Regions from separate parts of the Streptomyces sp. NPDC098789 genome, predicted to be linked through region 2. Evidence: predicted binding sites of a transcription regulator. Region 2 holds the regulator's gene; each other region holds the start of a gene.
The links. Region 2 encodes HrcA, which represses chaperone genes, less so after heat shock. Its sites were predicted from a motif close to TTNGCACTCNGNNNNNCNGAGTGCNAA; they were not measured.
Positions count from the first base shown of each region.

Region 1: groL (chaperonin GroEL) is a predicted target of HrcA. The motif match lies at 2,127-2,153, and genes of this name have one in related genera.
Region 3: groES (co-chaperone GroES) is a predicted target of HrcA. The motif match lies at 2,278-2,304, and genes of this name have one in related genera.

Region 1 is NZ_JBIWAJ010000013.1:112,031-119,011, reverse strand. Features, by position in the region: gene ACIQWR_RS25215 (helix-turn-helix domain-containing protein) at 1-289, shown strand, start outside; gene groL (chaperonin GroEL) at 376-1,998, opposite strand; gene ACIQWR_RS25205 (cold-shock protein) at 2,349-2,555, opposite strand; gene ACIQWR_RS25200 (ubiquitin-like small modifier protein 1) at 2,972-3,247, opposite strand; gene thrC (threonine synthase) at 3,281-4,591, opposite strand; SAM riboswitch class I at 4,609-4,760, opposite strand; gene ACIQWR_RS25190 (glucosyl-3-phosphoglycerate synthase) at 4,998-5,948, shown strand; gene ACIQWR_RS25185 (trehalose-6-phosphate synthase) at 5,995-6,981, shown strand, end outside.
Region 2 is NZ_JBIWAJ010000002.1:450,013-456,993, reverse strand. Features, by position in the region: gene ACIQWR_RS06310 (16S rRNA (uracil(1498)-N(3))-methyltransferase) at 1-467, opposite strand, end outside; gene ACIQWR_RS06305 (nitronate monooxygenase) at 464-1,555, opposite strand; gene dnaJ (molecular chaperone DnaJ) at 1,668-2,804, opposite strand; gene hrcA (heat-inducible transcriptional repressor HrcA) at 2,805-3,821, opposite strand; gene ACIQWR_RS06290 (MBL fold metallo-hydrolase) at 4,015-4,740, shown strand; gene ACIQWR_RS06285 (DUF3097 domain-containing protein) at 4,769-5,569, shown strand; gene hemW (radical SAM family heme chaperone HemW) at 5,949-6,981, opposite strand, start outside.
Region 3 is NZ_JBIWAJ010000011.1:222,939-229,919, reverse strand. Features, by position in the region: gene ACIQWR_RS23010 (LCP family protein) at 1-78, opposite strand, end outside; gene ACIQWR_RS23005 (ATP-binding protein) at 136-1,545, opposite strand; gene ACIQWR_RS23000 (response regulator transcription factor) at 1,538-2,230, opposite strand; gene groES (co-chaperone GroES) at 2,451-2,759, shown strand; gene groL (chaperonin GroEL) at 2,893-4,518, shown strand; gene ACIQWR_RS22985 (ester cyclase) at 4,607-5,296, opposite strand; gene ACIQWR_RS22980 (SDR family NAD(P)-dependent oxidoreductase) at 5,372-6,145, opposite strand; gene ACIQWR_RS22975 (MOSC domain-containing protein) at 6,215-6,898, opposite strand; gene ACIQWR_RS22970 (LysR family transcriptional regulator) at 6,978-6,981, shown strand, end outside.

The DNA.
Region 1 (6,981 bases), on a different contig from region 2:
GGGCGGCTCCGAGCCGCCCGAGATCGAGGCCGAGCGGGCGGAGATCCGGCTCGCGATGGCCTTCGCCAAGGCCGTGTACGACCGGCGCAAGGCGTTGGGCCTGTCCCAGGCCCAACTGGCCGAGCGCGCGGGACTCACCCAGGCGAAGATCTCCCGCGTCGAGGGCGCGGACGCCGTCCCGACGCTGCCCCTCCTACGACGCCTCGCCACCGCCCTGGACGCTTCGCTGACCATCGACCTGGGCCAGGACCACGAAGAGGTCGCCTTCGTGGCCCGCCCCGCCGCGTAGGAACGCCCGAGGGCGGCACCCCCCGTGGGGAGTGCCGCCCTCGTTCGAAGAACAGCCGATCTGCTGCGGGCCGGGGCCCGGGCGGATCAGAAGTCCATGTCACCGCCCGGCATGCCGCCGCCCGCGGGGGCACCGGCCTTCTCGGGCTTGTCGGCGATGACGGCCTCGGTGGTGAGGAACAGCGCGGCGATCGACGCGGCGTTCTGCAGCGCGGAGCGCGTGACCTTCGCCGGGTCGATGATGCCCTCGGCGATCATGTCGACGTACTCGCCGGTCGCGGCGTTCAGGCCGTGGCCGATCGGAAGGTTGCGCACCTTCTCGACGACGACGCCACCCTCGAGACCACCGTTGACGGCGATCTGCTTGAGCGGGGCCTCCAGCGCGAGCTTCACGGCGTTGGCGCCGGTCGCCTCGTCGCCCGTGAGCTCCAGCTTCTCGAAGACCGCGGAGGCCTGGAGGAGTGCGACGCCGCCACCGGCGACGATGCCCTCTTCGACGGCCGCCTTGGCGTTGCGGACGGCGTCCTCGATGCGGTGCTTGCGCTCCTTGAGCTCAACCTCCGTCGCGGCGCCGGCCTTGATGACGGCCACGCCGCCGGCCAGCTTCGCGAGGCGCTCCTGGAGCTTCTCGCGGTCGTAGTCCGAGTCGGAGTTCTCGATCTCGGCGCGGATCTGGTTGACGCGACCCTGGACCTGGTCGCTGTCGCCGGAGCCGTCGACGATCGTGGTCTCGTCCTTGGTGATGACGACCTTGCGGGCACGGCCGAGCAGGTCGAGGCCCGCGTTCTCCAGCTTGAGGCCGACCTCCTCGGAGATGACCGTGCCGCCCGTGAGGATGGCGATGTCACCGAGCATGGCCTTGCGACGGTCACCGAAGCCCGGGGCCTTGACGGCGACAGACTTGAAGGTGCCGCGGATCTTGTTGACGACCAGGGTCGACAGGGCCTCGCCCTCGACGTCCTCGGCGATGATCAGCAGCGGCTTGCCGGACTGCATGACCTTCTCGAGGAGCGGCAGCAGGTCCTTGACCGAGCCGATCTTCGAGTTGACGATCAGGATGTACGGGTCGTCGAGGGACGACTCCATGCGCTCCATGTCGGTGGCGAAGTACGCCGAGATGTAGCCCTTGTCGAAGCGCATGCCCTCGGTGAGCTCAAGCTCCAGGCCGAAGGTCTGCGACTCCTCGACCGTGATGACGCCTTCCTTGCCGACCTTGTCCATGGCCTCGGCGATGAGCTCGCCGATCTGGGTGTCAGCGGCGGAGATGGAGGCCGTAGAAGCGATCTGCTCCTTGGTCTCGACGTCCTTGGCCTGGGCCAGCAGGGCGGCGGAGACGGCCTCGACGGCCTTCTCGATACCACGCTTGAGGGCCATCGGGTTCGCACCGGCGGCTACGTTGCGCAGGCCCTCGCGGACGAGCGCCTGGGCCAGCACGGTGGCCGTGGTCGTACCGTCGCCGGCGACGTCGTCCGTCTTCTTGGCGACTTCCTTGACCAGCTCGGCGCCGATCTTCTCGTACGGGTCCTCGAGCTCGATCTCCTTGGCGATGGAGACACCATCGTTGGTGATCGTGGGGGCGCCCCACTTCTTCTCAAGGACGACGTTGCGACCCTTGGGGCCAAGGGTGACCTTGACGGCGTCGGCGAGCTGGTTCATGCCTCGCTCGAGACCGCGCCGGGCCTCCTCGTTGAACGCAATGATCTTGGCCATCTGAAGTGGTCCTCCCGGACAGCGGTGGATTGCTCCGGACCGCGCCCGCGCCCGCGACGGACGGCCTGCGGGTCCGACGGTTCCTTCCCGCCGACCCGCTGGGCCTCACCGACCCGGTCCTCGTTTTGGTAGCACTCTCACCAGGAGAGTGCTAACGCCAATGATTAGCACTCGGCACCCCCGAGTGCAAGCGGCTTCGAGGAACACCCGGTGAACGCCCGGGCCCCGCACGCCCTCCCGCGTGCACCGCGGGCGGGCGCGGCGGCCCGCCGGGAACGCACGCGGGGCCCGCATCCGTGTCTCAGGATGCGGGCCCCGCGCGTTCGTGTGTCGGTGGTCGATCGCTCCGGCTAGCCGACTGCGAGCTTGACCATGTCCGCCTGCGGACCCTTCTGGCCCTGCGAGATCTCGAACTCGACCCGCTGACCTTCTTCAAGGGTGCGGTACCCGTCCATCTGGATGGCGCTGTAGTGGACGAACACATCCGCACCACCGTCGACCGCGATGAAGCCGTAGCCCTTCTCCGCGTTGAACCACTTGACGGTGCCCTGAGCCATGCCTAACTCCCCTATTACTGGCCCTTGCGCAGGACCGCACTTCGCGGACCCGGGTCAGAACTTGCGCCGGAACGCCTCGACCGGGGCTGAATGTATCTGCACCGCTGCTGTCTGCAACAGGTCATTCCCACGAGAATTCTGGACACGCCATTACATTGAAATAGGGTGAAAATTAGGAATCTTCCAGGGCAACTCGGGCCGGACAAACCACGCCAACGACCCATAGCGCGCACGCATGTTGACTCAATGTCAACCCTTCCGCGACCCGTTCATATGCGGCGGGCAAGAACAGCGGTGGGGACTTCCCCAACTCTACCGCGCCCAATCAAGCAGAATTGCCCCCTCCGTTTCCTACCGGAGGGGGCAATTCAGGTTTTGGCCCACGAGGCCGGGTGTCCGGACCTCGCCGGGGTGGGTCAGCCGCCCGCGACCGCGGGGATGATCGAGACGCCCACGCCGTCGGGCGTCGGCGTCTGCAGCCCGCTCTCGAAGCGCACGTCGTCGTCGTTGACGTAGACGTTCACGAAGCGGCGCAGCTTGCCCTGGTCGTCGAGGACGCGGGCGGAGATGCCCGGGTGGCTCTGCTCCAGGGAGTCGATGACCTCGCTGAGGGTCGCGCCCTCGGCGGCGACCTCGGCCTGGCCGCCCGTGTAGGTGCGCAGGATGGTGGGGATGCGGACGTTGACGCTCATGGCGCTACTGCCTTTCCGGGGTTCGAGGAGTGATCAGACCAGGCCGGCGGCGCGGAACGCGTCCAGGCTCGGGCGGATGGTGGCGGTCTGGCCGCTGTCGGCGGCCACCGCCTCCAGGGTCTTCAGGCCGTCACCGGTGTTCAGGATCACGGTCGTCAGCGCCGGGTCCAGCTGCCCGTTCTCGATGAGCTTCTTCGTCACGCCGACGGTCACGCCGCCCGCGGTCTCGGCGAAGATGCCCTCGGTCTGGGCCAGGATCTTGATGGCCTCGACGACCTGGGTGTCGTTGACGTCCTCGACGTAACCGCCGGTGCGGCGGGCGATGTCCAGGACGTACGGGCCGTCGGCCGGGTTGCCGATCGCGAGCGACTTGGCGATGGTGTCCGGCTTCTGCGGGCGGACCACGTCGTGACCGGCCTTGAAGGCGGTCGAGACGGGCGAGCAGCCCTCGGCCTGGGCGCCGAAGATCTTGTAGGGCTTGTCCTCGACCAGGCCGAGCTTGATCAGCTCCTGCAGACCCTTGTCGATCTTCGTCAGCTGCGAGCCGGACGCGATCGGGATGACGATCTGGTCGGGCAGCTGCCAGCCGAGCTGCTCGCAGATCTCGTAGGCCAGGGTCTTGGAGCCCTCGCCGTAGTACGGGCGCAGGTTGACGTTGACGAAGCCCCAACCCTCGCCGAGCGGGTCGCCGATCAGTTCCGAGCAGAAGCGGTTGACGTCGTCGTAGTTGCCCTCGATGCCGACCAGGTCACCGCCGTACACGCCGGCCATGACGACCTTGCCCTGCTCCAGGTCGTGCGGGATGAAGACGCAGGAGCGCAGTCCGGCGCGGGCGGCGGCGGCGCCGACGGCCCCGGCCAGGTTGCCCGTGGAGGAGCAGGAGAGCGTGGTGAAGCCGAAGGCGCGGGCGGCCTCGACGGCGATCGCGACGACCCGGTCCTTGAAGGAGTGCGTCGGGTTGCCGGAGTCGTCCTTGACGTAGAGCTTGCCGGTGACGCCCAGCTCCTTGGCCAGGTTCTCGGCGTCCACGAGCTTGGTGAAGCCCGGGTTCAGGTTCGGCTTCGAGGCCACGTCGGCGGGGACGGGCAGCAGCGGGGCGTAGCGCCAGATGTTGTTCGGGCCGGCTTCGATCGCGGCGCGCAGCGCCTCGGGGTCACCGGTCGGAAGCTCGTAGGCGACTTCGAGCGGGCCGAAACACTCGGCACAGGCGAAAATGGGACCCAGCTCGAACCGGGTGGCGCATTCGCGGCAGGAAAGCCCGACGGCGGGTCCGAGATCAACGGTGGTCGCGGCAGAGGTGGCGACAGGGGTGACAACAGAGGTGACGGCAGTCTGTGCAGACATGACGGCGAGGCCCTTTCTCCTCATCTTCCCCGTGGCGCACTTCGCCACGAGACGGATTTGGCACCTTCCCTAGTCGGGGACCTCGCTGACTTTGCAAAAAATCGCGAGACCGACTGGAGGGTTGCCGGGGCTTCAACGGGCCGTATCCCTCTGCCCCTCTGGATGAGCGGTATGGCGCGAACGCGCCTTGGCGGCGCACCCGTGCGTTTGTACGGAAGGACCCCCGACATGCGATGGTCCTCCGCGTTGTTCAAGACTGTAACCGAAGGCATGGATGGTTGAGACAGCCGTCCGAACCGCGAGATGGATCACATTTCGGCCATATCGATGGCCGACCATGAGGTGACCACGACCCCATCGCGACCCCATCGCGACTCAATCACGACTCAATCAGGGAGTACTGAAGGTGCTGGAAGAGGTGGAGCGCTGGCTGGCCGACCGCTCCTGGTCCGCCACCGACCGACCGCTGGAGCAGCTCCTTTCGGCCAAGCGGGCCTCGGGGACCACCGTCAGCGTCGTGTTGCCCGCGCTCAACGAGGAGGCGACGGTCGGCGCGATCGTCGAGGTCATCCGCCGCGACCTGATGGACGCCCTCCCCGTCCCCCTCGTGGACGAGCTCGTCGTCATCGACTCCGGCTCCGACGACCGCACCTCGCAGGTCGCCGCGAAGGCCGGCGCCCGCGTGGTGCACCGCGACGACATCCTGCCGCGGGTCCCGGCGGTGCCCGGCAAGGGCGAGGTGCTGTGGCGCTCGCTGCTGGTGACCAGCGGGGACGTCGTCTGCTTCGTCGACGCCGACCTGCGCGACTTCTCCGCCACCTTCGTCTCCGGGATCGTCGGCCCGCTGCTGACCGAACCGGACGTGCAGTTCGTCAAGGCGATGTACGACCGCCCGCTCGGCGACGCGCCCGGCCAGGGCGGCCGGGTCACCGAGCTGGTGGCCCGCCCGCTGCTGAACCTGCACTGGCCGCAGCTGGCCGGATTCGTCCAGCCGCTGGGCGGCGAGTACGCGGTGCGCCGCTCGCTGCTGGAGCGGCTGCCCTTCCCCGTCGGCTACGGCGTGGAGCTCGGCCTGCTGGTGGACGCGCTGCACACGGCCGGTCTGGACGCGCTCGCGCAGGTCGACGTCGGCGTCCGGCTGCACCGCCACCAGGACGGGCGGGCGCTGGGCCGAATGGCCGCCGCGATCTACCGGACCGCGCAGCTGCGGCTCTCGCGCGGGCACCTCGTACGGCCCGAGCTGACCCAGTTCGAGCGCGGCCCGGACGGCTTCGAGCCGCACACCTACCCGGTGGACACGGTGGAGCGGCCGCCGATGCGGGGCGTCGAGGAGTACGCCCACCGGCGCGTGGCATGACGGCACTCACAGTTTGAGCGCGGGCCCGCCGGGCTAGGTTGCCCGCATGGCCTCTCAGGTACTCGTCGCCGCCAACCGCGGTCCGCTCTCGTACGCCCTCGACGCCGACGGGGGCCTCAGCGCCCGGCGCGGCGGGGGCGGTCTCGTCTCCGGCCTCTCCGCCGCCCTCGCCCGCCAACCGGACGCGCTGTGGATCTGCGCGGCGCTCTCGGAGGCGGACCGCGAGGCCGTGCGCCGCGGGGTCGCCGAGCCGGGCGTGCGGATGCTGGACATCGACCCCGAGGTCTACGACGACGCCTACAACGCCATCGCCAATTCGGTGCTCTGGTTCACCCACCACCACCTGTACGACGTCCCGCGCGAGCCGGTCTTCGACGCGGCGTTCCACCAGGCCTGGGAGTCGTACGTCGCCTACAACCGGACCTTCGCCGAGGCGCTGGCCGAGGAGGCGGAGCAGGGCGCGCGGGTCCTCGTCCAGGACTACCACCTGGCCCTGGTGCCCGGGATGCTGCGGGTGCTGCGGCCGGACCTGCTGATCGCGCACTTCACGCACACGCCCTGGGCGTCCCACGACTACCTGCGGATCCTGCCCTCCTACGTCCGCGAGGAGCTGGCCTGGGGGATGCTCGGGGCGGACATGGTGGGCTTCCACACCGGGGAGTGGGCGCGGGCGTTCCTGGACGCGATGGACCTGGACGACGCGTACGGGACGGCGTCGCCGGGCGGCCCGGACGGCACGGAGATCGTGCACCGGCGGTACACGGTGTGGCCGCGGCGGACCACCTCGGTGCGGGTCTTCCCGCTGGGCGTGGACGGCGACGAGCTGCGGGCGCTGGCCCACCGGCCCGAGGTGAACGACAAGCTGGCCGCGCTGCGGACGGAGGTCGCCGGGCGCAAGGCGATCGTCCGGGTGGACCGCACGGAGCTGTCGAAGAACATCCTGCGCGGGCTGCTGGCCTACCGGGAGCTGCTGGTCACCCGGCCCGAGTGGCACGGCCGCGTGGTGCACCTGGCGTCGGCCTACCCCTCGCGG
Region 2 (6,981 bases):
TTCGTGGACATCGCTTCGGCGACCTCGGGGAACCGGACCCGGCGGGACTGCTTGCCGGCCTCCCGCGCGGTCGCCCGCCACTTGCCCAGCGCCTTCGCCCCCCGCTCCCCGCGCCACTGCGTGATGCACCGCGAGGCCTGCCACGGCACCACCGCGTCGACCCCGGTCTCGGTCATCGTCTCGACGGCCAGCTCGCCCCGGTCCCCCTTCGGCAGCGCCTGGACCACGGTGATCCGTACCGTCGGCTCCGGCTCCTCGTGGACCGATTCGACCGCCACCACCAGCCGGTCCTTGCCCTCCGCCGCCTTGACCACGGCTTCGGCCCACCGCCCGCGGCCGTCCGCGAGGACCACCGCCTCGCCGGGGTTCAGCCGCTTCACGGACACCGCGTGGCGGCCTTCGGGACCGTCCAGGACGAACTCCGGCCCCGCGGGGACCTCTTCGACCACGAACACCGGGGCGGTCATGACGCACTCCTCATCTTCAACATCTGCAACACGCTCTGCGCTTCGGCCAGTTCGGCCGCCAGTACCTCCACCAGCTGCCCGGCGGGCAACGGCCTGGCCAACCGGTGCCCCTGACCCGCCCACAGCGCCATGCCCTGCGGGTCTCCGGCCGCCGCCGCGGCCTTGCGCAGGCCGGAGGTGATGTGGTGGACCTGGGGATAGGCGGCAGGCGCGTACGGCCCGTGCTCCCGCATGAAGCGGTTGACCAGCCCGCGCGCCGGCCGACCGGAGAAGGCCCGGGTGAGTTCCGTGTGCGTGAACAGCGGGTCGGTCAGGGCCTTCTTGTGCGCCGGGTCGGCGCCCGACTCGGGACAGGCCAGGAAGGCGGTGCCGAGCTGCGCGGCCTCCGCGCCCGCGGCCAGCACGGCGGCGATCTGCGAGCCCCGCATGATGCCGCCCGCGGCGACGATCGGGAGCGCGACGGCTTCCCGCACCAGCCCGACCAGGGCCAGCAGGCCGATGCCCGCCGTCCCGTCGAGGTGCGGGTCGTCGCGATGGGTGCCCTGGTGGCCGCCCGCCTCGATGCCCTGGACGCAGACGCAGTCGGCGCCCGCGTCCTGCGCGGCCTTGGCCTCCTCGACGGAGGTCACGGTGACCACGGTGCGGGTGCCGGCCTGGCGCAGCGCCGCGAGCACCTCGGCCGGGGGACAGCCGAAGGTGAAGGAGACCACCGGAACGGGGTCTTCGAGGAGGATGGCGAGTTTGGCGTCGTAGCCGTCGTCGCAGGTGCCGACGGTGTCCTCGGGCGCGAGGGAGACCTCGTACCAGCTGGCCTCACCGGCGAGCTGCCCGCGGTAGGCCTCGACGGCGGCGGGGTCGACCGAAGTGGCCTGCGGGACGAAGAGGTTGACGCCGAAAGGGCGGCGGGTCAGTCCGCGCAGCCGCTTGATCTCCTGGTACATGCCGTCGGCGGTCTTGTAGCCGCCGGCCAGGTAGCCCAGCCCGCCCGCCTCGCACACGGCGGCGGCCAGCGGCGGGCAGGAACCGCCGCCCGCCATCGGGGCCTGCACGATCGGGTACTGGTGAAGACCGTTCGGTGCGGAGGACATGCCGAGCATCGTGCCATGTCCCCCGCCCCCGACCGAATCGTGCAATTCGCCTGGCATAGTCCGGTTCCCCGGTGTACCGGACGCCCGCCCGGGGCGTCCGGTGCCAGCGCGATCAGCGGCCGTTGAAGGCGTCCTTCAGCCGACTGAAGAGGCCCTGCTGCCCGGGCTGGAACTGCCCGGTGGGCCGCTCCTCGCCGCGCAGCTTCGCCAGCTGGCGCAGCAACTCCTCCTGCTGCGCGTCCAGCTTGTTCGGGGTCATGACCTCGACGTGGACGATCAGGTCGCCCCGGCCGCCGCCGCGCAGGTGCGTGACGCCGCGGCCGTGCAGCGGGATGGACTGGCCCGACTGGGTGCCGGGGCGGACGTCCACCTCTTCGAGGCCGTCCAGGGTCTCCAGCGGGCACTTCGTGCCGAGGGAGGCCGCCGTCATCGGGATCGTGACCGTGCAGTGCAGGTCGTCCCCGCGGCGCTGGAAGGTCGAGTGCGGCAGCTCGTGGATCTCGACGTAGAGGTCGCCGGCGGGGCCGCCGCCGGGGCCGACCTCGCCCTCGCCCGCGAGCTGGATGCGGGTGCCGTTCTCGACACCGGCCGGGATCTTGACCGTCAGGGTGCGGCGGGAACGGACCCGGCCGTCGCCCGCGCACTCGGGGCACGGGGTCGGGACCACGGTGCCGAAGCCCTGGCACTGCGGGCAGGGCCGCGAGGTCATGACCTGGCCCAGGAAGGACCGGGTGACCTGCGAGACCTCGCCGCGGCCGCGGCACATGTCACACGTCTGCGCCGAGGTGCCGGGTGCGGCGCCCTCACCGGAGCAGGTGGTGCAGACGACGGCCGTGTCGACCTGGATGTCCTTGGTCGTCCCGAAGGCCGCCTCGTCGAGTTCCAGGTCGAGGCGGATCATGGCGTCCTGGCCCCGGCGGGTCCGCGAGCGCGGTCCGCGCTGCGAGGCCTGCCCGAAGAAGGCGTCCATGATGTCCGAGAAGTTGCCGAAGCCACCGGCTCCGAACCCGCCCGCTCCGCCGCCGCCCGAGGAGGACAGCGGGTCGCCGCCGAGGTCGTAGACCTGCTTCTTCTGCGGGTCCGACAGCACCTCGTAGGCCGCGTTGATCTCCTTGAAGCGCTCCTGCGTCTTCGGGTCCGGATTCACATCCGGGTGGAGTTCACGCGCGAGGCGCCGGAAGGCCTTCTTGATCTCGTCCTGGGAAGCGTCGCGGCGCACGCCGAGTACGGCGTAGTAGTCCGTGGCCACTTACGACTCCGCCAGGATCTGTCCGACGTAACGTGCCACTGCGCGTACCGCTCCCATCGTTCCGGGGTAGTCCATGCGGGTCGGTCCGACCACGCCGAGTTTGGCGACTGCTTCGCCGCCCGAACCGTAACCGACCGAGACGACCGACGTGGAGTTCAGTCCCTCGTAGGCGTTCTCGTGCCCGATCCGTACGGCCATTCCCGACTCACTGGCCTCGCCCAGCAGCTTGAGGAGCACGACCTGCTCCTCCAGCGCTTCGAGCACCGGCCTGATCGTCAGGGGAAAATCGTGTCCGAAGCGGGTGAGATTGGCGGTGCCGCCGATCATCAGCCGTTCTTCGGCTTCCTCCACGAGGCATTCGAGGAGGGTCGCGAGGACGGTGGAGACCGTCGCCCGGTCCTCGGTCTCGAAGGACTCCGGGAGGTCCTGCACCAGCGGCGGCACGTCAGTGAACCGGCGGCCGACGACCCGGCTGTTGAGCCGCGCCCGCAGATCGGCCAGGGAGGTCTCCCCGAAGGGCGTCTGGCAGTCGACGAGCCGCTGCTCGACCCGGCCCGTGTCCGTGATCAGTACGAGCATCAGGCGGGCCGGGGCCAGCGAGAGCAGCTCGACGTGACGGACGGTGGAGCGGGTCAGGCTGGGGTACTGGACGACGGCGACCTGCCGGGTGAGCTGCGCCAGCAGCCGCACCGTGCGACCGACGACGTCGTCGAGGTCCACGGCGCCGTCGAGGAAGTTCTGGATGGCCCTGCGCTCGGGCGACGACAGCGGTTTGACGCCCGCCAGTTTGTCGACGAAGAGGCGGTAGCCCTTGTCCGTGGGGATGCGCCCCGCGCTGGTGTGGGGTTGGGCGATGTAGCCCTCTTCCTCCAGCACGGCCATGTCGTTGCGCACGGTGGCGGGCGAGACGCCGAGCCGGTGCCGCTCGGTGAGCGCCTTGGAGCCGACCGGCTCCTCCGTCCCGACGTAGTCCTGGACGATGGCGCGGAGCACTTCGAGTCTGCGTTCGCTGAGCATCGCGCACACCTCCGTCTGTGATGCCTGTTCGTGTGGAGCCTGTCCACCGGCCGTCATGGCGGGTGCCACTGGCACTCGCGGTCGGTGAGTGCCAGAGATCCCCCGGTCAGTGTACGGCGGGTACGTACGGCGTTAGCAAGGGCGGCCCGTCAAGGTACCGCGCGGGGAGCGACCGCTCGACTAGCGTCGCCGCATGGACGTGAGTTGGGAAGACGCGGGTTGGGAACGGCTGACCGAGCGGTCCGGCCGGCTGCGACTGCCGGTGTGGGACTGCACCGCGGGGCTGGTGGTGGGCGATGACGCGGTCCTGCTCGTCGACCCCGGATCCTCCCTCGCGGAGGGGGCGGGGCTGCGGGCCGCGGCCGAGCGGATGACGGGCCGCCGGGTGACGCATATCGCATTCACGCACGGCCATTTCGATCACGTTCTGGGTGCGGCGGCCTTCCCGCAGGCCCAGGTGTACGGCGCGGTGGGCCTCGACGCGCTGTTGGACACCGGCCGTGACGAGCTGCGCGAGGACGCCGTGCGGCACGGGCTGGCGCGGGCGGAGGCGGCCTCGGCGACCGAGTCGCTGGTCGTCCCGGGGCACCTGGTGTCGGGCGAGTGGACCCTGGAGCTGGGCGGCGTGCAGGTGCTGCTGGCCAATGTGGGGCCCGGGCACACCGGACACGACCTCGCGGTGTTCGTGCCGGGCGGCCGGGAGGTGGTCTTCTGCGGGGACCTGGTCGAGGAGTCCGGGGAGCCGCAGGCGGGCCCGGACGCGGTGCCCGCGCGGTGGCCCGCCGCCGTGGACCGGCTGCTGTCGCTGGGCGGTGACGACGCGCTGTACGTGCCCGGTCACGGTGCGGTGGTCGACGCGGCCTTCGTGCGTGCGCAACGCGACACACTGGCCCTGCGGTACGGCGTGTCGCGTGCGTGAGGCGGTGGAGCCTCCTAGCGTCGGCCGGATGCGTGAGTACTCGCCCGACCTGACCCCCGCGTGGAAGCGCCCCCGCCCCGTCCCCGAGGTCCCCGCGGACCTCGACGTGGTGGTCGAGGAGGCCGGTACGGGCTTCTGCGGGGCCGTCGTCGGCTGCGAGGCGGGCACGGTGACCCTGGAGGACCGCTTCGGCAAGCGGCGGGTGTTCCCGATGGAAGCGCGCGGCTTCCTGCTGGACGGGGCCGTGGTGACCCTGGTGCGGCCCTCCAGGGCCCCGGCGGCCCCCGCGCGCACGGCCTCGGGCTCGATCGCGGTCCCGGGCGCGCGGGCGCGGGTGGCGCGGGCGGGCCGGATCTACGTGGAGGGCCGCCACGACGCCGAACTGGTCGAGCGGGTCTGGGGCGACGACCTGCGCATCGAGGGCGTGGTGGTGGAGTACCTGGAGGGCATCGACGACCTCGCGGCGATCGTGGCGGACTTCGCCCCGGGGCCGGACGCGCGCCTGGGCGTGCTGGTCGACCACCTGGTCGCCGGCTCGAAGGAGTCCCGCATCGCCGCCGCGGTGACCTCGCCGGACGTCCTGGTCGCGGGCCACCCGTACATCGACGTCTGGCAGGCGGTGAAGCCGTCCGCCCTCGGCATCCCGGCCTGGCCGGTGGTCCCCCGGGGCCAGGACTGGAAGACGGGCGTCTGCCGCGCCCTGGGCTGGCCGGAGAACACGGGCGCCGCCTGGCAGCACATCCTGTCCCGCGTCCACTCCTACCAGGACCTGGAGCCGGAACTCCTGGGCCGCGTAGAAGAACTCATCGACTTCGTCACGGCCCCCTGACGCCGCCGGCCCGACCCGACCCCGACCGCCGCGCGGGCCGTGACCGAGCCCGAAACCGCCCTCGATCGCCGCGCGGGCCGCCGCTGCCTCCGGCGGGCCCTCAAACGCCGGGCAGGCTGAAATGGCTCAGGCGCGCCAAATCCAGCCCCGCCGGCGTTTGAGGCGCCCCCGGAGGGTCCACCGGGCGGCAGCAGCCCGCCGGCCCCCGCCTACGCGCTCCGGTGCGGCTCCGTCGACCCTCCGGGGGCGCCTCAAACGCCGGCGAGGCTGGGATGGCGGCACCCGCAGCCGGCAGAGCCGGGATGCCGGCATCCGGAGCCGGCGGAGCTGACATGGCCTCGGGGCCGGCGGGAGCTGAGGGGGGGACCCCCGCGCGGGGTCAGTCGACCAGGTCGCGGACCACCGCGTCGGCCAGCAGCCGTCCCCGCAGGGTCAGGACCGCACGCCCCGCCCCGTACGGCCCGGCCTCCAACAGCCCGTCGGACAGCGCCCGCCCGGCCGCCGCGAGCCCGGCCGGAGCCAGCAGGGACAACGGGCACCCCTCCCGCAGCCGCAGCTCCAGCAGGATCCGCTCGACCCGCCGGTCCTCCGCGGCCAGCAGCTCGCGCCCGGCCCCGGGCGACCGCCCCGCCGCCAGCGCGCCCGCGTAGGCACCGGGGTGCTTCACGTTCCACCACCGCACCCCGCCGACGTGCGAGTGCGCGCCCGGTCCCGCGCCCCACCAGTCCGCCCCGCGCCAGTACAGCTCGTTGTGCAGGCAGCGCCCGGCCTCGGTCGTGGCCCAGTTGGAGACCTCGTACCAGTGGTAGCCGGCCTCCGCCATGACGGAGTCCGCGATCAGGTAGCGGTCGGCGTGCACGTCGTCGTCGGTCATCGGGACCTCGCCCCGGCGGATCCGCCGTGCCAGCTGCGTGCCCTCCTCGACGATCAGCGCGTAGGCGCTGATGTGGTCCGGCCCGGCGCCCAGCGCGGCGTCCAGCGTGGCCCGCCAGTCGTCGTCCGATTCCCCGGGGGTGCCGTAGATCAGGTCGAGGTTGACGTGCTCGAAGCCGGCCGCCCGCGCCTCCGCGACGCACGCCTCGGGGCGGCCGGGGGTGTGCGTGCGGTCCAGGACCTTCAGGACGTGCTGCTTGGCGCTCTGCATGCCGAAGGAGACGCGGTTGAAGCCGCCGGCCCGCAGCTCGGCGAGGTACGCCGGGTCGACCGATTCCGGGTTCGCCTCGGTGGTGATCTCGGCGTCCTCGGCCAGGCCGAACTCGTCCCGGATCGCCGCGAGCATCCGGACCAGGTCCGCGGCGGGCAGCAGCGTGGGCGTACCGCCGCCGACGAAGACCGTGCGGACGGACCGCGGGTCGTCGCCGAGCACCTTGCGGGCGAGGCGGACCTCGTCGATGAGGGTGTCGGCGTAGTTC
Region 3 (6,981 bases), on a different contig from region 2:
CAGCGCGCGCCCGATCCGCCGGTGCGGCCCCCGTGCCCCCCGGGTGCCCTGACCCGTCTTCCTGCGATGCGCACTCATGCCATCCGATGCTGGGGGCCGGTCGCTGAAGGAAACCTGAGGGTTCTGAAGACCCCTTCAGGACCCGGCCGGCAGCCGCAGCACCAGGCGCGCCCCGCCCCCGTCCGCCGGGGCCGCCGCGCTCACCTCGCCGCCGTGCGAGCGGGCGATCTCCCGGGCGATGGCCAGGCCCAGCCCGGTGCCGCCACTGGCCCGGCCCCGGTCCGGGTCCAGCCGGACGAACCGCTCGAAGACCCGGTCCCGGTCCGCCGCCGGGATCCCCGGACCGTCGTCGGTGACCTCCAGCACGTTCCAGCCACCGCGCGCGTACGCCCGTACGACCACCTCGGTACGAGCGTGCCGCAGCGCGTTGTCCACCAGGTTGGCCAGCGCCCGCTCCAGCCGCGCCGGATCCCCGACCGCCGGTACGGGCGCCCCCGCCACCACCCGCAGCCGCACCCGCGGCGCGCGCCGCCGGGCCGCGTCCTCCGCGGCCAGCAGCGCCAGGTCCACCGGCTCGGTGCGCGGCGCGGGCCGCCCGTCGAGCCGGGCCAGCAGCAGCAGGTCGGCCGCGATCCGCTGGAGCCGCTCGGTGTCGGCCAGGGCGGCCGCGACCGACTCCCGGTCGGGCTCCTCCAACGCCACCTCCAGCCGGGACCGCACGGCGGCCAGCGGATTGCGCAGCTCGTGCGAGGCATCGGCGGTGAACTGGCGCTGGCGGGCGTCCGAGCGCTCCAGCCGGTCCAGGGTGTCGTTCACGGTCCGGGCGAGGCGCGCGATCTCGTCCGCCCCGCCGGGGTCGGGCACCCGCCGGTCCAGCTCGCTCGCGGTGACCGAGGCCAGGGCGTCGCCGATCGCGGTGACCGGACGCAGCGCCAGCCCCGCGACCCACCAGGCGAGCGCGGCGGCGAAGGCGATCAGCGGGGGCGCGCCGCCCAGCATCCCGTAGGCGACGGAACGGGTGGCGCCGTCCACGTCCCCGAGGACGGTCATCGCGTAGACGTAGTGCGGTGCGTCAACGGCGCCGACGGCCCCGGGCGGCCCGGGGGAGCGGACCACGACCACCGCGCGCCGCTCGCCGCTCCCGGGGGCGGGCGGCGGCAGGACGACCGCGCGCGAATCCGCCCCGGCGGCCGGCCGCAGCCCCGCCAGCTCGGCGGGCAGCCGCCCCGGATCCCCGCTGGCGGCGGCCACCGTGCCGGCGGAGTCCAGGACGAGCACCAGGTCCACCCCGCTCTCGGGGGCCGGCAGCCGCCCCGCGGGCAGGGTCCGGGTGTCGAGCTGGGCCGCCACCTTGCGGGCGGCCAGTTCGGTGCGGCCGTTGGTGTTGTCCAGCAGGTTGGCGCGCAGCAGGTAGTAGAGCCAGATCCCGCCCACGGCCAGCACGGCCGCCATCGCGAGCGCGGCGGCCAGCGCCGCGCGGGCCCGGACGCTGCTGGGCCGTCTCCTGCGGACCGTGCCGGGCCCGCGACGAGATGGCCTAACCACCGTCGGGGGCCATCCGGTAGCCGGTGCCGTGGACGGTGCGGATGGAGCGGCGCCCGAAGGGGGCGTCGATCTTCTTGCGCAGCGAGGAGACGTACACCTCGACGATGTTCGGGTCGATGCCCGCGGAGCCGCCGGGGGAGCACCAGACCTCGTCGAGGATCTCCTGCTTGGCCACGGCCCGTCCCGGGTTCTCCATCAGGCAGGCCAGCACGCCCAGCTCGCGGGCGGTCAGCTCGATGTCCCGGGTGCCCCGGCGGCAGCGGCGGGCCTCGGGGTCGAGGAAGAGGTCGCCGGCCTGGAGGGTGGCGGCGCGCCCGGGGGCCCCGGCCCGCCGGGCCAGCGCCCGGACGCGGGCGCACAGGACGACGAAGGAGAACGGCTTGGTCAGGTAGTCGTCGGCGCCGGAGTCCAGGCCCTCGGCCTCGTCGTACTCGCCGTCCTTGGCGGTGAGCATCAGCACCGGGGTCGCGTCGCCGTGGGCGCGCATCCGCGTGCAGATCTCGTACCCGCTGAGCCCGGGCAGCATCAGGTCCAGCAGGACCACGTCGTAGGGACCGCCGCTGAGCGCGAGCTCCAGGCCGCGGTGGCCGTCGTGCGCGACCTCGACCCAGTGGCCCTCGGCGGACAGGCCGCGCCGGAGGGACTCGGCCAGCCCCTCTTCGTCTTCGACCACGAGAATGCGCACGTCCCAAGCGTCACACACCGGGCGCGGACAACACCGGAGGCGAGAAATTGGCACTCCGCTTGACCGAGTGCTAATCGCCGGAATAGTCTCGGGCCTGGCACTCGCCACTGGTGAGTGCCAACACAGCGACAGGCAGGTCCGGCACCCGCGACGACGGAACCACCTGGTCGCCACCCCAAACAGTTAACCCCGTGAGATCTCCGAAGGGGGAGACCGGATCGTGACGACCACCAGCTCCAAGGTTGCCATCAAGCCGCTTGAGGACCGCATTGTGGTCCAGCCGCTCGACGCCGAGCAGACCACGGCTTCCGGCCTGGTCATCCCGGACACCGCGAAGGAGAAGCCCCAGGAGGGCGTCGTCCTCGCCGTGGGTCCGGGTCGCTTCGAGGACGGCCAGCGTCTTCCGCTGGACGTCACCGTCGGCGACGTCGTCCTGTACAGCAAGTACGGCGGCACCGAAGTGAAGTACAACGGCGAGGAATACCTCGTCCTCTCGGCCCGCGACGTGCTCGCGATCGTCGAGAAGTAAGTCACTTCTCCAGTTTTGCTTTGAGCTACGCCCCTGGTCACCCCTGCTGATGCCGGGCGGCGAGGGGCGTAGTTCGTTCAAGGCGGTCGCGGTGAGCGGCCGGGGATCGCAACGAGAGGGCTGAACCGCTCCCATGCCGAAGATTCTTAAGTTTGACGAGGACGCCCGTCGCGCTCTGGAGCGCGGTGTCAACAAGCTTGCCGACACGGTCAAGGTGACGATCGGCCCCAAGGGCCGCAACGTCGTCATCGACAAGAAGTTCGGCGCTCCCACCATCACCAACGACGGTGTCACCATCGCGCGCGAGGTCGAGCTCGACGACCCGTACGAGAACCTCGGTGCCCAGCTCGTGAAGGAGGTGGCGACCAAGACCAACGACATCGCGGGTGACGGCACCACCACCGCCACCGTGCTGGCCCAGGCGCTGGTCCGCGAGGGTCTGCGCAACGTCGCCGCCGGCGCCTCCCCGGCCGCCCTGAAGAAGGGCATCGACGCGGCGGTCAAGGCCGTCTCCGCCGAGCTGCTGGAGACCGCCCGCCCGATCGAGGACAAGTCCGACATCGCCGCCGTGGCCGCGCTCTCCGCGCAGGACACCCAGGTCGGCGAGCTCATCGCCGAGGCGATGGACAAGGTCGGCAAGGACGGTGTCATCACCGTCGAGGAGTCCAACACCTTCGGCCTGGAGCTGGAGTTCACCGAGGGCATGGCCTTCGACAAGGGCTACCTCTCGCCGTACATGGTCTCCGACCAGGAGCGTATGGAGGCCGTCCTCGAGGACCCCTACATCCTGATCAACCAGGGCAAGATCTCCTCCATCCAGGACCTGCTCCCGCTGCTGGAGAAGGTCATCCAGGGTGGCGGCTCCCGCCCGCTGCTGATCATCGCCGAGGACGTCGAGGGCGAGGCGCTCTCCACCCTCGTCGTCAACAAGATCCGTGGCACCTTCAACGCCGTGGCCGTCAAGGCCCCCGGCTTCGGTGACCGCCGCAAGGCGATGCTCCAGGACATGGCCGCCCTCACCGGCGCCACCGTCATCGCCGAAGAGGTCGGCCTCAAGCTCGACCAGGCCGGCCTGGACGTACTGGGCTCCGCCCGCCGCGTCACGATCACCAAGGACGACACGGTCGTCGTCGACGGTGGCGGCAGCAGCGACGACGTGCTCGGTCGCGTCAACCAGATCAAGGCCGAGATCGAGTCCACGGACTCGGACTGGGACCGCGAGAAGCTGCAGGAGCGCCTGGCGAAGCTCGCCGGTGGCGTCTGCGTCATCAAGGTCGGCGCCGCCACCGAGGTGGAGCTCAAGGAGAAGAAGCACCGCCTCGAGGACGCCATCTCGGCGACCCGCGCCGCGGTCGAGGAGGGCATCGTCTCCGGCGGTGGCTCCGCGCTCGTCCACGCCGTCAAGGTCCTGGAGGGCAACCTCGACCTGACCGGCGACGAGGCCACCGGCGTCTCGGTCGTCCGTCGCGCCGCCGTCGAGCCGCTGCGCTGGATCGCGGAGAACGCGGGCCTCGAGGGCTACGTCATCACCGCGAAGGTCGCCGAGCTCGACAAGGGCCAGGGCTTCAACGCCGCCACCGGCGAGTACGGCGACCTGGTCAAGGCCGGCGTCATCGACCCGGTCAAGGTCACCCGCTCCGCCCTGGAGAACGCCGCCTCCATCGCCTCCCTGCTGCTCACGACCGAGACCCTGGTCGTCGAGAAGCCGGCCGAGGACGAGGGCGACGCCGGTCACGGCGGCCACGGCCACAGCCACTGACCTGGTCGGTAGCGCGCCGGCCCGCCGGCGCGCCCGCCCACGGGCACATGGGAAAGCCCCGTTCCTCCGGAACGGGGCTTTCTCCGTCTCACATGCCCAGCTGGCGCATCAGTCCCGGTGCGTCGTAGTACCACCAGTCCTCCGCGATCTGGCCGTTCTCGATCCGGATCGTCGTACAACCCGACATCGTGACGTCCTTGCCGGTCGGTGCGACCCCCATGAACTCGCCGCGGTGGGTGCCGCGCCAGTCCCACAGGGTGGTGACGCAGTCCCCCTCGGCGATCTGGCGCGTCCTGTCGAAGGTGAAGTCGAAGGCCTCGCGCCACATGCCGATCGTGCGCCGCATGCCGTCCCGGCCGTTGCCCAGGCCCTCGGTGTCCATCATGTCGTGGCTGATGAAACCGACCGCCACGCACTCGTCGATGACGTCGAAGTCGCCCTTGACGGCCACGTCCTCGAAGATCCGGTTCGCGACGAGCTTGTTGAGGTACTCGTCGCGCACCACGTCGAGGTTCATGAACTTGGGCATGCCGTCGCAGAGGGCCACCATCTCCTGGAACATCCGGTCCGTCTCCGGAAGTTGAGAGTTCCTCATGGCCTCCTCGTAGGAGGGGAATTCGACCAGGTCCACGTAGTGGGTGCCCGAGTCGCGGTCCCTGCCGATCAGGGTGTGGGTGACCGTGCGCCTGCCGGCGGTCTGTTCCGCGTAGCGGTCGATGAGGGCGTTCATCTCGTCGAACCGCTTGGTCTCATAATCGATTACCTGTACGAATGTCATCGCGTCGCCTCCCAGTGGGAACGGGACACGTCCAGTTTAGGGAGAATTGCGCTAATTGGGTGGTTTACCCGCCAGTCACTGGGGGCCGTACTTGCGGCCCGTGCGCGAGGACATCCCACCCAGGAGCCCCCGCGGGGCCAGCTTCACCACGCTCATCAGCGCCTTGTAGCGGGGGTCCGGGATCGACACCGTCCGCCCGCGCGCCAGGTCGGCCAGCGCCGCGGCGACCAGTTTGTCCGCGTCCAGCCACATCCAGTTGGGGATGTTGTCGGTGCCCATCCCGGCCCGCTCGTGGAATTCCGTACGGACGAAGCCGGGGCACAGGGCCATCAGCCGGACCCCGGAGTCGGCCAGGTCCTTCGCCGCGCCCTGGGTGAACTGCACGACCCAGGCCTTGCTCGCCCCGTACGTCCCGCGCGGCAGGAACGCGGCCACGGAGGCCACGTTGACCACGCCGCCGCGGCCGCGCGTGCGCATCGACTCCGTCGCCGCCGAGGTCAGCCGCAGGACGGCCTCGATGTGCACCTTGATCATGGTCAGCTCGTCGGCCATCGGGACTTCCAGGTACCGGCCCTTGTTGCCGAAGCCCGCGTTGTTGACCAGCAGGTCCACCGGGTGCTTGAGGTCGGCCAGGCGCTGCTCGACCGCCGTGATGCCCTCCTCGGTGGAGAGGTCGGCGCTCAGCACTTCGGCCTCGATGCCGTGCCGGTCGTGCAGCTCGGTCGCCTGCTCGCCGAGCCGCTTGGTGTCGCGCGCCACCAACACCAGGTTGTGCCCCTGGGCGGCGAGCTTGCGTGCGAAGGCGGCGCCGATGCCCGCCGTGGATCCTGTGATCAACGCAGTCGTCATAGGCGCAACCTAGCGCCGCGACCGCGAATGTCCACCGGGTCGCGGCGCCGGCGCCGGCCGCGGGGGCCGTCAGCCCCGGGTGCCGCCGCCCCCGGTGCCGTACTTCGCCGTGTAGGCGTGGATCGCGTCCCGCGCCTTGGGCTCCAGCGCGTCGCCCGCCGCCAGTGCCCGCGGGAGCAGCGCGCGCTCGGTGGTGAAGGCGCGGAACCAGAAGCCGACGCTCACCTCGTGGTCCGGCCGGTGGACGACCTCGATCGGGTCGCCCGGGGAGACCGAGCCCCCTTCGATCACCCGCAGGTACGCGCCCGGACGGACCTCCCGGGTGAAGCGCTTGACCCAGCTCTCCTCCTCCAGGAACCCCTGGAAGGTCCGGCACGGGATCCGGGCGGAGGCCACTTCGAGGACCAGGTCCGCGCCGACCCGCCACCGCTCGCCCACCAGCGCACCGTTCACGTCGAGTCCCGCGGTGGTGAAGTTCTCGCCGAAGATCCCGTTGGGCAGCGACCGGCCCAGCTCGCCCTCCCACCAGTCCAGGTCCTCGCGCGCGTACGCGTAGACCGCCTGGTGGTCGCCGCCGTGGTGGCGCAGGTCGCAGACGGCGTCGCCCTCGACGCCGCTGGCGCCGACGCCCTTGGGGCCGGGCGCGAAGACGCGCAGCGGCCCGGCCACCGGCCGCTTGTCGCTACCGGTCACGCCTTCGTCCGCGTAGTCGACGACCTTCGCGCGGCCCACGTTGAGGGAAATCAGCTCCATGGAGGCACGCTAACCGAGCACCCTCAAAGCCGTCCATGATTATTGGCGGCGGCTCCAAAGCAAGGCTTATGCTCGAAGGGTGA